Regions from separate parts of the Rhizobium brockwellii genome, predicted to be linked through region 3. Evidence: predicted binding sites of a transcription regulator. Region 3 holds the regulator's gene; each other region holds the start of a gene.
What was found. Region 3 encodes LexA, which represses DNA repair genes until DNA is damaged. Its sites were predicted from a motif close to TGTTCNNNNTGTGTTCNG; they were not measured.

Region 1 (4,279 bases), 2.2 Mb from region 3:
TCTCTCCTTGCCGGTCGCCCTCGAAATCACCTTGTGCCTCGTTGAAGGGATCGTGCCGCAACACATTCAACCGCAGGATCTCGAAACCATAGCCGGCATCGAGATCGTCATAGACCGCCTGCAATCGCTCGGAAAAAAGCCCTGCAATGAACTTGGGTTCGCGAAGCGGCTGCGAAGCGCCGACGGAAATACGGAAGACCCTGCCGTCGACGCGGAACAGGACCAGTTCGAACACGCGCCCACCGGCTCCCCGCGCCTCAAGCGACGGCTGCAGCGACATGGCCACCTGCCTGGTGACGGCAAGGATCTGTTCTTCCGTCCCGATGGGCTCGATCAGGCGGCTTTCGGCCGAGAGGCTGGCAACAGGACGCCGGGGCGAGACCGGCTCCTCTTCACGTCCCAGCGCCTGGTCGAGACGCAGAAGCAGCTCCGGGCCGAACCGGCGGGTCAGCGGCGCTCGCGGCGCATCGATGACGTCGCCGATATATTTCAGACCGAGCTTCTTCAGGGCATCGACGGTTCGTCCTTCCAGCCGCAAGGCTGCAACCGGCAAGGACACCAGCACATGTTCCGTCTCTTCATCCTCGATCACGCCGCCTGGCCCGAAGCGGGACGCGGCCCAGGAAAGGCCGGGAGACGATGAGATCGCGCCGCGGGCATCGAACCCCATATGGAAAAGCCGCGACAGCACATCCCGAAGAAGCGCCTTTTCACCACCGAAGAGATGGGCGCAGCCGCTAATGTCGAGAAACAGGCCGTCCTTGCCGTCGAACGCCACCAGCGGCGTATAGCGGTCGCACCAGTCGGCAATTGCCTCCAGCAACCGGCGGTCGGCCGCCGGATCCTCTTCCGCGACCTCGAGCATCGGGTACATGGCGCGCGCTTCGGCAACGCCCAACTCCTTCCTCAACCCCAGCCTCTCGGCCAACTCGTCCAGTGCCGTCAGCCGCATGGCATTGTTGAGCTTGCCGGAACAGACGATAGGCGGCGTCTCAGGACGCCCTTTCGAACGCCAGGAGAGCCCCCATCGCTTGCGGGCGATGCGGTCCGTTGGCAGATGCGGAAAGCTGAGCGCCAGAATGCGCTGACTGTTCGCCTGGAGGGCGAACGAGGTTTGGTTCGGCGACAGGGAGAAATTCGCGTTCATGGGGATTCCACTCCAGAAGAAAGGAGAGCGGGGCCGGATTACGGCTCTTCTCCAGCGTCAGACGAAAAATCGGATTGCCGATGCTGCCGGAAAGTGTCGATCCATCCGGCAACGGCCGCAGAGCGGACGGGGCCGGTTCGACATGCAAACGCAAGGCCGCACTGCTTGCCTCCTCCGCCCCGGCCTGACGGACAAGAAAGAGCGGACGGCGGGCAGCATGCGCCCTGAGACTAAGCCGGCGGCTTTCGGTCAGGCCGAAATGGGCGGGATTGCCCCGGACTTCGAAGATGACGGCCGAGAAGGCAGCACTTTCCACCGCCACCTCCGCCAGCCAGAGCGCCTCGTCCAGCTTGCGCGGCGCGGCATGGAGAAACCGCTCCGGGCTCAACCCGAAATCCCGAAGCCCGGGAGCATAGGGACGGCCGGCCTCCAGTGTGCCGACGGCATCGCCGATCCAGAGCAACGGCAGAAGGCGGCCGCCATCCGCCTCCTGTTTTTGCAACCGCGCGGCAACAGCCATCGCCAGCCCGCTTGCAGCACCGGCATCGCGAGACAGAGCGGAACGGAATTCGGTGATCGCATCGAGCGGCAGACCGCCTTCCAGCGCCCTGTCGAGAAACTCCACCCCAAACGCCAGGGGCGGCAGTGTGCGCTCCTGGTGGGTCTTACGTCCTTCCGCCAGGGCTTCCCGTTCCGCGGCGGCAAGCGCCGGCGCGAGTCTTCCCTCCAGTCTGGCGATGGTTTCGCGGAGCGCAAAAAGCCGCTCGCGCGCCAGGGCGTGCTGCGCCATGGCGTTCTCCGATCCGTCTTGTTCCTGTTATGTTCTTATAGATTCCAGAGAGCTAATGAAGAGTCAACGGCCATTTTCTATGAATTTATTCCTGCCTTTGATTCCGCACTCGAAAATAGGCAATAAAGGTTCTATATGGGCCCGCAAAGGAAGGAATATTCATGGCCCGCATAGACCAGAGCGATGATTGGCGGGACCGCCATGCGCCGACGATCAGCGCCTTCGAGTCGCTGGCGATGGATGCCTATAGCCATCTGCCGGATGAATTCCGCCAGCTGACGACCAACCTCACGATCGAGATCGAAGATTTCCCCGATGACGACGTTTTCGAGGACATGGCGCTGGAAACCCCTTTCGATCTGCTCGGCCTTTTCGAGGGCAGGGGCATTTCCGAACGTTTCACGGTGGAAACCGGCGAGATGCCGAACCGCATCCGCCTCTACCGCCGCCCCATCCTCGATTACTGGGCTGAGAACGACGAGACGCTCGGCGATATCATCACCCACGTCCTGATCCACGAGATCGGCCACCATTTCGGGCTGAGCGACGATGACATGGAGCGGATCGAGGCAAGCGCCGAGGAAGCCGCTGAGCGATAGAGCGCCGCGCGTCCAAGGACGCGCTAAGGACGCTCTATCACTTTCAATCACGCATAATCCTTTCCGAAAATCGATTACGATTTCCGGAAAGGATTATGCGTTAAAACCTCACTGCTCGGAGAGTTTCATCTCAGGATCGTATTCCTTGCCTTCGACCTGCTTGACGACGGCCTGGCCGCACTGCATCGCGCCGGTTGCGGCATTGAAGGCATAGGTCGGGGAGCCCTCCAGCGACCAGCCCTTGTTGAGGGCGGCGGTGACCTTATGGCAGAAGGAAGCATCGTCGGGACCGGTCAGAAAGCGGTAGAGTTTCATCACATCGTCTTTCGTGCTGCAGCCTGGCGGGCTGCGATCAGGTGGGCTTTATGGACCAGACTTTCCGCCTGGACAAGATGCAGCCGCTCGACCATCCGCCCGCCTGCATTGATGACGTTCAGCCCGTCGGAAGCGGGGTCGGCAAAGGCTGATATGATCGCCTCCGCTTCCGCAATCGCTGCCGGATCCGGACCGAAATGCCGGTTGGCGGGCTCGATCTGCGCCGGATGGATCAGCATCTTGCCGGCAAAGCCCATGGCCCGGCCCTGCAGACATTCGGCATCAAAACCCTGTTCGTCCCTGAAATCGTTGAAGACGCTGTCGATTGCATCGAGCCCGTAGGCGCTGACCGCAAGGACGACCTGCATCAGCCACGGCACGAGATAGTTCCGCCCCGGCTGTGGAAGCACGCCTGTTTCCTTGCGCAGGTCGTTGAGCCCGACGACGAGGCAATCGAGCCGCGAGCCCGGCGTGCGCCCGGCTTCAGCGATAACAGCCGCATTGAGGATACCGCGCGGTGTCTCGATCATCGCCCAGATGCGCAGATCATCAGGTGCATCCGCCTCGGAGAGAAGGTCACCGAGCGCCATGACATCCTGCGGTTCATCGACCTTCGGCAACAGCACGGCGTCGGGATTGAGCGCGATTACCAGTTCCATGTCCGCCAGGCCGAAATTGGTCGACAGGTCATTGATGCGGATGATCCGTTCCTTGCCTTGGAGCGGCCGAGCCGAAAAGAAATTCCACAGATTTTCCCGCGCTTCCGCCTTCTTTTCCGGCGCCACGGAATCCTCGAGATCGAAGATCACCGCATCGCAATCGACCGCGTGAGTTTTTTCGAGGGCGCGGAGATTGATGGCAGGCACACTCAGCACCGAACGGCGCAGGCGGACGGAGCGGGGCGTGGGGTTTCGGCTCATGGCGAATTAGTGCCAAGCTTTGAAAGCCGAAGCAAGCAGCCCACCCCAGAACATCTAGCAGAACAACAAAAAGCCATGCTTGCCTTGCAGAGAGGAAGGAGAAGGACCACATTCCTTTCCGAAGAAAGGTCTCTAACCATGCAGAACATTCGCTCCATCTTCCTCATGCTTGCCGGCGCCACCGTTTTCGTGGCCATGCTGCTTTTCACCTTTTCGGTGACGCTCGCCGTCGGCGGCATCCTGACCGTGCTCATGGTCGGACGTGCGCTTTCGATGAAGATGAAGCCCGTTCCGGTCCGCGCCAAGGCAAACAACGGTAAGCGTGAGATGCGCGTGTGGAACGACGGCCGCGGCACGATCATCGATCTCTGATCACCGGATTTTCCAAAAATTTTGACCGACACTGTCGGCTCCAGGTTCCATCATGCGTCCTTGAAACAGCCAGGCATTCCGCCGGCTCGTGAAAAACGTATGGAGGACGAGCATGGATACAACGACAGAGAGCAAC
Region 2 (4,279 bases), 1.3 Mb from region 3:
TGGTGATCTGGCTCGAACCAGGCGAGGAATTTTCGACGGCCCGCCGATACCGCATCGATCTCTTTGAAGCGGACGAAGGCCGTCATCTTATGCGCGTCGCGTCGAACGTTTTTCGCCATCAGCCTGGCACGGGCGACGTCCTCGTCGGAAGCCACTTCAAGTAATTGCCGGTCCAGTTGTAGCCGCCAGAGCAGGCGGTAAAGCAGGGAAAAACGCGCCGGGTCAAAATGGCAGAGAACTGTCTCCGCGAGTTCGATGAAGGCGGGCGGCACCGTCATCGGCTTGCGTGCCATGACAGGCGCCGGCGGCATGGCGTCGCGTTGAAACGCAAGGTCCGCCTCCTCGCCCTTTTCGCGCCAATCGATCTCTTCCGGCAGGATGCCAGCGACTGCGAAAGCGCGCGCGGCGTCACGCCATTCGGCAAGCTCCCCGCGTCCTGCAAGCACGACCCGGCGCATCACAGCAACGACAATTGTTCAGGTTGCGGTTCGAACATGGCGCGAAGGTCGGGGCGCTCGATCAATCGGCGCGGCGACCAGCCTTCCGCCGAGATAAAGGACTGAACCTTCTTCATCGAAATGCCGAGCCGCGAAAGATCGTCCAACCGCAACCGGCGAAAACGTCGGGCCGAAACGATCGCTCTGACTGTCTTGGTGCCGAGACCGGGCACGCGCAACAACCGTTCACGCTCGGCCCTGTTGATATCGACGGGGAATTCCGCCCGGTTGGCGAGCGCCCAGGCAAGTTTGGGGTCGAGGCTGAGATCGAGCATGCCGCCCGCCTGGTTCGCGGTGATCTCGTCGATGCCGAAACCGTAGAATCGATAGAGCCAATCGGCCTGATAAAGCCGGTGCTCGCGCATCAGCGGCGGCTTGATCAGCGGCAGGTTTTTCGATGAATCCGGGATTGGGCTGAAAGCGGAATAATAGACGCGCTTCAGCCCGTAGCTGCTGTAGAGCCGGCCGCTGGTCGCAAGGATCGTCGCATCGTTCGCCCCATCGGCGCCGACGATCATCTGCGTGCTTTGGCCGGCCGGCACGAAACGCTGACGCTTCTTCGTCCGCAACGTCGGTTCGCCGGCGGCCTCGATCTTCAGCCTCAGATCTCCCATCGATCGCCGGATATTGGCAGGCTTCTTTTCCGGCGCGAAGCGCGTTATGCCGTGATCCGTCGGCAACTCGATATTCAGCGACAGCCTGTCGGCATGAAGCCCCGCCTCCTCGATCAGACGCGGCGACGCCTCAGGGATCGATTTCAGATGGATATAGCCCCGGAAATTATGGGTCACACGCAGTTCGCGGACGATGCGGACCATCTCTTCCATCGTGTAATCAGACGATCGAATAATACCCGAGGAAAGAAACAGGCCTTCGATATAGTTGCGGCGGTAAAATTCCAGCGTCAGCCAGATGACCTCCTCGGGCGTAAAGCGCGCCCGTTCGACATTGCTCGACGAGCGATTGACGCAATAGGCGCAGTCGTAGATGCAGAAATTGGTCAGCAGTATTTTCAAAAGCGAAATGCACCGTCCGTCCGGGGCATAGGCATGACAGATGCCGGATCCTTCGGTCGAACCGAGCCCGCCACTTGCCTGGGAATCACGTTTCACCGTGCCGCTGGAAGCGCAGGAAGCGTCATATTTCGCAGCATCGGAAAGGATGGCCAAGCGTTCTGTGAGCGATTTCTTCATTAGTATGTTCACTATATGTTCTTATATGCAAAGTCAATCACGACGGTCCGATTTCTGCCCATTTTTAAGTCGCACCACCTGATATCGGGGCGAGCCGCATTTCTTTCATGCGAATTTTCTGGAAATCGGCCTTGGCGATCTGCTATAAGCGTCCGACTAAGATTGTGGCACGGTTCCGAAGTTCCCCTTCGGGACCTGTTTTCTTTTGTGTCAGCGCTCAACTCTGCGGACACGAAGAGAGAAGGACAGAAAAATGGTTGAAAAGGTACCGATGACACAGGGTGGTTTCGTCAAGCTGCAGGAAGAGCTGCGCTGGCGTCAACAGACGGAGCGTCCCCGAATCATCGAGGCGATTGCCGAAGCCCGTGCTCATGGCGACCTTTCGGAAAATGCCGAATATCACGCCGCCAAGGAAGCCCAGAGCCACAATGAAGGCCGCATCAGCGAGCTGGAAGACCTGACGGCGCGCGCCGAGGTCATCGACCTCACCAAGATGTCGGGCGACAAGATCAAGTTCGGCGCCAAGGTGAAGCTCATGGATGAGGACACCGACGAAGAAAAAACCTATCAAATCGTCGGCGACCAGGAAGCCGACGTCAAGGCTGGCCGCATCTCCATCTCCTCGCCGATCGCCCGCGCGCTGATCGGCAAGGAGGTCGGCGATTCCATCGAGGTCAACGCACCGGGCGGGTCCAAGGCCTACGAGATCCTCCAGGTTTCCTGGGGCTGATCGCCCGCCAGCCGCGAGACCCCTCCATTGCTGGATATTCGTGACGTCGAGATCATCGCGCCCAATTTCAAGCGCCGGCTCTCCGGCGTCACGTCGACGATCGTCCAGCTCATCCCGTGCCAGATCCGGCTCGGCATCAAGATCGCGACACTCGGCCCCGGCCTGCCCGAGGACCTGCCGAAACTGAAGTGGCGGCAGCTCCTCGGCCTCTGCCGCCCGCCAGCGCATCGCCGCCAGCGGGTCTGGCACGCGCGCCGCAACAACGAGATGGCCGTCGGCATCCTGCTTCGCCATCTCACGCGCATGCCGCTGAAGCTTCTCTTCACCTCGGCCGCGCAACGCCGGCACACCGCCTATACGAAATGGCTGATCCGTCGCATGGACGCTGTCATCGCGACCAGCGATCGATCCGGCTCGTTCCTGGAGGTGCCGCACACGGTCATCCAGCACGGCGTCGACCTCGCCTTGTTCCATCCGCCGGAGACCGCCGAGGACGGCATCGCCGCCACCGGCCTGCCCGGCCGCTATCTCGTCGGCTGTTTCGGCCGCGTGCGCCATCAGAAGGGCACCGACCTTTTCGTCAAGTCGATGATCGAACTGCTGCCGCGGCATCCCGAATGGACGGCGGTCGTCGCCGGCCGCGTGACGGCGGAGCACGTGGCATTCGCAGACAAACTCAAGGCGGATGTCGCCGCCGCCGGGCTGAACGACCGTATCCTCTTCCTCGGCGAAGTGCCTGACATCAAGGTCTGGTATCGCCGCCTGACGCTTTACGTCGCCCCCTCTCGCAACGAAGGCTTCGGCCTGACGCCGCTCGAAGCCATGGCCTCGCGGACCGCGGTGGTGGCATCGGACGCCGGCGCCTATGCCGAACTCATCGTCACGGGCGAGACGGGCTCGGTCGTCGCCGCCGGCGATGGCGAGGCGCTGACGCGGGCAATCGCGCCCTATATCGCCGATCCCGCTCTGGCAGTCGCCCATGGCGAGAATGCGCTGCGGCATGTCAGGGCGAATTTCGCGCTGGAGAAGGAAGCAAGTGCGATCGGCGCCGTTTACAACAGCCTTCTCGGCGACAATCGCAGCTGAGGCAGAAAAGAGAAACGGCCCGTTGGATGACGGGCCGCTGCAGGGATTCTAAGGATAAGGGAATAGCGGCTGACTATTCGGCCGGCTGCAGCCCCGCAGCCGAAGTATCCTCTCCGGTCTGGCCGCCCAGTGCCGCAGCAAGCTGTGCCGTATCCAGCTCATTTTCCCAACGTGCCACGACGATCGTCGCAACCGCATTGCCGACGAGGTTGGTCAGCGCCCGGCATTCCGACATGAAGCGGTCGATGCCGAGGATGAGCGCCATGCCGGCGACCGGCACGGAGGGAACGACGGAGAGCGTTGCGGCAAGCGTGATGAAGCCCGCGCCGGTGATGCCTGCGGCACCCTTGGAGCTCAGCATCGCCACCAAGAGCAGCAGGATCTGGTCACCCCAGGAGAGATGGATGCCGGTTGCCTGGGCAATGAACAGGGCCGCCAGCGTCATGTAGATGTTGGTGCCGTCGAGATTGAAGGAATAGCCTGTCGGAATGACGAGGCCGACGACCGAGCGCTTGCAGCCGGCCTTTTCCATCTTGTTCATCAGCCCCGGAAGTGCGGCCTCCGAAGACGAGGTGCCGAGGACCAACAGCAGTTCTTCCTTGATGTAGCGCAGCAGCGCCACGATCGAGAAGCCGTTGTAACGGGCGACGGCGCCGAGAACGACGAGGACGAAGAGCAGAGAGGTGAGGTAGAAGGTGCCGATCAGCATGGCGAGATTGGCAATCGATCCGACGCCGTACTTGCCGATGGTGAATGCCATGGCGCCGAAGGCA
Region 3 (4,279 bases):
CCCGGCTGCGCCACGGAATGGGTGGCATCGAAGACAACGGGCGCGCCCATCGCCGCCATGATCGGCAGTGAGCGCATGTCGGAAACCAGCGTATTGTAACCAAAGGAGGCGCCGCGCTCACACAGCAGCACGTTCGGATTGCCGCTGGCGTTGAGCTTCTTCAGAACGTTCTTCATATCCCAGGGAGCAAGGAACTGGCCTTTCTTGACATTGACGACGCGGCCGGTCTTGGCGGCGGCGATGAGAAGGTCGGTCTGGCGGCAGAGGAAGGCAGGGATCTGCAGGACATCGACGACCTTTGCCACCTCCGCGCATTGCTCGGCGGTATGAACGTCGGTCAAGACGGGAAAGCCGAATTCCTTCTTGAGGTCGGCAAAGACCTCCATGCCCTTTTCGATCCCGATACCGCGTTCGGCCGACAGCGAGGTGCGGTTCGCCTTGTCGAAGGAGCTCTTGTAGACGAGGCCGATGCCGAGCTTGCCGCAAAGCTCCTTCAGCGTGCCGGCAACCATGAAGGCGTGGTCGCGGCTCTCCATCTGGCAGGGACCGGCAATCAGCGACAGGCGGCCGGTATTGGAAAAGGTGACCTGGCCTTCGCCTTCACCGATCCTGACTTCGGAATTCGTATCAGTGCTCATCGTGTTTCCTCGAAGGCGAAGAGCGTGCCCTGCCCGGGCGCGGGCTTCACCAGAATGCGATTGTTCTTGCGCGCGTATGTCACCCCGTTAGCAGCCAAATGCGCTTCTGTCACGGCAAGATCGGCCACAGTGAAGAGGATTGCCCGGCCGCGCAGGCCGCGATCTGCGGATGATCCGGAGATGTCGAAATAGGCCTCCAGCCCTTCCGGCGTCATCAGGTTGATTTTTGCATTCGACGCCGCGATATTGACGCCGAAACCGGTTTTCTCGACTGCCGATTGCGCCACGGCGAAGCTGACGAAGGCGGCGAAGGCGGCCGGTTCCGGCGCGCAAAGCGCGATCTCGACTATGCCGGTGACGCCGTTGGCATGCGTCTCCAGCGCGGCGCGGTCGGCCGGTAGCGGATTGACGCGCTCGACGGTAAATAGCAGGAGATCAGGCGCGCGCAGGTCGCCGGCAAAAGCTAGCTTGAAGCCGGCAATCGTCTCGGTACCGTCCGGCATCGTCATCGGCCGGGTGAACTGCAGAATCTCTCCGGCGCTCGATCCGTTGCCGACGAAATTCTGATGATCGATGCCGGCATCCTTGCTGCCGAAAGCCAGCCCCGAAAGCCCCTCCGCGCCGCAGCGGAAGCGGAACGCCCGGTTGCGGGCGGTGAAGACATTGCCTTGGCGCGCCGATGCCTCGCTCTCCTCGACACTCGCAATCCCGAGCGGCTCCAGATAGGTCTTGTCGGCGAAGAAGACGCAGGCATTCTCCGTTCCGAAGGGATGGCGCGCATCGGCGGCAACGGTGAAGCCGAGCTTGCCGAGCCTCTCGCGCGCCAAATTGATATTGACGACCGGCAGTACGACATGATCCAGCGGGTGCGGTTTGGCGGAATGCTCGTTCATGATATCCCCTCTCCTGAGACGGCAGAGATGTGTGAGAGTGCCGCCCAAGGCAAGACTTGTTTGCCAATCCGGCGAATGAAAATAAAAATCTCAACGAGTTGGCGCCAAGTTTTACGGAAATTTAGCTACTTGCGGAACACATATGGAACATATAGTGTCTGTTCTGGATTTGTTTCAATCACGAGGTCACAACGTCGATGCTCACGCGCAAACAACAGGAGCTTCTCCTTTTCATTCATGAGCGCATGAAAGAATCCGGCGTTCCGCCATCTTTCGATGAAATGAAGGATGCCCTGGACCTCGCCTCGAAGTCCGGGATTCATCGCCTGATTACGGCGCTCGAGGAGCGAGGCTTCATTCGCCGCCTACCGAACCGCGCCCGCGCGCTTGAGGTCATCAAACTTCCGGAGGCCTACAGCCCCAGCATCCAGCCGCGGCGCGGCTTTTCGCCGAGCGTCATCGAGGGCAGCCTCGGCAAACCTCAGCCGATCGCCTCCCCTGCTCCCGCAAAACCCGTCGCCGACAACGGCAACTCGGTCTCCGTGCCGGTCATGGGGCGAATCGCTGCCGGTGTGCCGATCTCGGCGATCCAGAACAACACCCACGACATCGTCGTTCCGGCCGACATGCTCGGTTCCGGTGAACATTATGCGCTGGAGGTCAAGGGCGATTCGATGATCGACGCCGGCATCTTCGACGGCGACACCGTGATCATCCGCAATGGCAGCACCGCAAGTCCTGGCGACATCGTCGTTGCTCTCGTCGACGATGAAGAGGCGACACTGAAGCGCTTCCGCCGCAAGGGTGCCTCGATCGCGCTGGAAGCGGCCAACCCGGCTTACGAGACCCGGATTTTCGGGCCGGACCGCGTCAAGGTGCAGGGCAAACTCGTCGGCCTCATTCGCCGCTATCACTGACATCGGTTAGGCCGGATTCGGTAAAGCTGTTGCTGCGCCAGTCATAGGCGCGATGGCGCATCCATGGTCGCGACAATGCGTCGAATGCGGTTGCGACCTCCAGGCCGGCGTCCGTGAAGCGCAACTCGACGGATCCGGCCCTGCGCAGCGTCTCGCCGGTGAAGAGCGTCGCACCTGAGCGGCAGCTGTTGAAACGCAGGCGGACCGACGTCACGATGATATCGGCCGCGTCGCATGCCGGGCCGAGATAGGCGGCATTGTCGATGACAGCAACCACACGACCATTGCCAAGCCTTGATGTGCACCAGGCCTTCTTGACGCAGGAAAAGCGGTTTGCTTCACCGGCCGCTGCGGCCGCCCGCATCGCGGACCTCGCTTCGTTCTGCTGATCGCGGGAAAGCTTGACGCGGTGGTCTTCTCCCACCGGAGGGATAGCAGGACCATCCAGCATCTTCGGCGGGTCATGCTTCGGCAGGACCAGCGCTCTCTGCCACTGGTCGAAGATGAAATCCGGTGGTCTTTCACGGTTGGAAGCCATTGCTGCCGCCTCGACCACCGCGACGAGACTGCCATCCTCCGAAATCACCAGATCCGGCGGCCGGGGAACCGGTAGAAGCAGCAGGATGAGCGTTGCGACCGCGATGATCGATGTGCCGGCATGGCGCAACCGGGTGCGGAGCAGCGTCAGCAGCAGAAAGCCTGCCACGGCGACCGCGAAATACCATGCGGGCAAGCGGCCGACGTCGATATTGCCACCCCAGCCGGACACCGTCTTGGCGACCGCGATCACCAGATCGAGGCCGAATCCGACGACCTTCCAAGGCAAAACGTCCAGACCGAAGGGCATGAGCAGCATCGCCAGCAGGCCGGCCGGCATGATGATGAAGGAGATGATCGGCATTGTCGCGAGGTTTGCCGGCAGGCCATAGGCGGTCAAGCGATGAAAATGCTCGATCGAAAACAGCGCGGTGGAAAAACCACCGATCAGCGAGGTCAGGAAGACGCCGCCGAAGAAGCCCGCAACCGTAACGAAGGGCCTGATGATCGACAGCTTTAGAAAGGCGTTTTCGCGGACGCGCCGGTCCTTCCACAGCTGATAGCCCGATACCAGCGCCAATGTCGCGGCAAAGGACATCTGGAAACTCGGCCCCAAGACCTCGGAGGGTGAAATGGCGAGGATGACGAGCGCCGAGAGCGCGACATTGCGCAGGCTGATCGACGGCCGGTCGAAGAAGACGGCAATCAACATGATGGCCATCATGATGAAAGCGCGTTCGGCAGAGACCGCAAAGCCGGAGATCAGGAAATAGGCGGTGACCGCGATGAGCGCGCCGGCTGCCGCGATCTTCTTCGTCGGATAGGCTTCAGCAATGCCGGGAAAGAGGCTGAGCAGCATCCGGAAGCCGACGAAGAAGATGCCGGCCGACAGCGCCATGTTGAGACCGGAGATGGCGATGATATGAGCCAGACCAGACTGGCGCAGCGCCTCCGTCGTCGCATCCGAAATGGCGCGCCGCTCGTCCGTCACGAGTGCAGCGGCAAAAGCGCCGGTGTCGCCGGGCAGGATCGATCTTATCCGGTCGCCAATGCCGCTGCGCAGCCGGTAGAGCCCTTCAAGCAACGCTTCCACCGTCGATCTGGCGGCCTGCGGACCTGCCTGCAAATCGACCTTGGTCGGCGCACCGTAGAAGAAGCCGTTGGCGCCGATGCCGTCGAAATAGGCACCGAAGGAGAAGTCGTTGAGCTCAGGAAGCGCTGGCCCTGCCGGCGGCGTCAGCCGTGCCCTGCCGGTGATAATGTCACCGATCTCGAAGGCCGCGTCCGCGCCGCG

Region 1: a site for LexA is predicted at 1,957-1,974, ahead of RLCC275e_RS34320 (ImuA family protein). Genes of this name have one in related genera too.
Region 2: a site for LexA is predicted at 1,696-1,713, ahead of RLCC275e_RS15300 (putative DNA modification/repair radical SAM protein). Genes of this name have one in related genera too.

What each region holds. Positions count from the first base shown of each region.
Region 1 covers NZ_CP053439.1:4,394,073-4,398,351, forward strand. The annotation lists gene RLCC275e_RS21500 (Y-family DNA polymerase) at 1-952, opposite strand, end outside; gene RLCC275e_RS34320 (ImuA family protein) at 993-1,937, opposite strand; gene RLCC275e_RS21505 (metallopeptidase family protein) at 2,099-2,536, shown strand; gene RLCC275e_RS21510 (DUF1737 domain-containing protein) at 2,645-2,851, opposite strand; gene RLCC275e_RS21515 (HpcH/HpaI aldolase/citrate lyase family protein) at 2,851-3,771, opposite strand; gene RLCC275e_RS21520 (hypothetical protein) at 3,910-4,143, shown strand; gene RLCC275e_RS21525 (VOC family protein) at 4,256-4,279, shown strand, end outside.
Region 2 covers NZ_CP053439.1:3,059,083-3,063,361, forward strand. The annotation lists gene RLCC275e_RS15295 (UdgX family uracil-DNA binding protein) at 1-458, opposite strand, end outside; gene RLCC275e_RS15300 (putative DNA modification/repair radical SAM protein) at 458-1,690, opposite strand; gene greA (transcription elongation factor GreA) at 1,944-2,420, shown strand; gene RLCC275e_RS15310 (glycosyltransferase family 4 protein) at 2,448-3,506, shown strand; gene RLCC275e_RS15315 (dicarboxylate/amino acid:cation symporter) at 3,580-4,279, opposite strand, start outside.
Region 3 covers NZ_CP053439.1:1,788,407-1,792,685, reverse strand. The annotation lists gene kdsA (3-deoxy-8-phosphooctulonate synthase) at 1-638, opposite strand, end outside; gene RLCC275e_RS09110 (VOC family protein) at 635-1,531, opposite strand; gene lexA (transcriptional repressor LexA) at 1,729-2,448, shown strand; gene RLCC275e_RS09100 (ComEC/Rec2 family competence protein) at 2,429-4,279, opposite strand, start outside.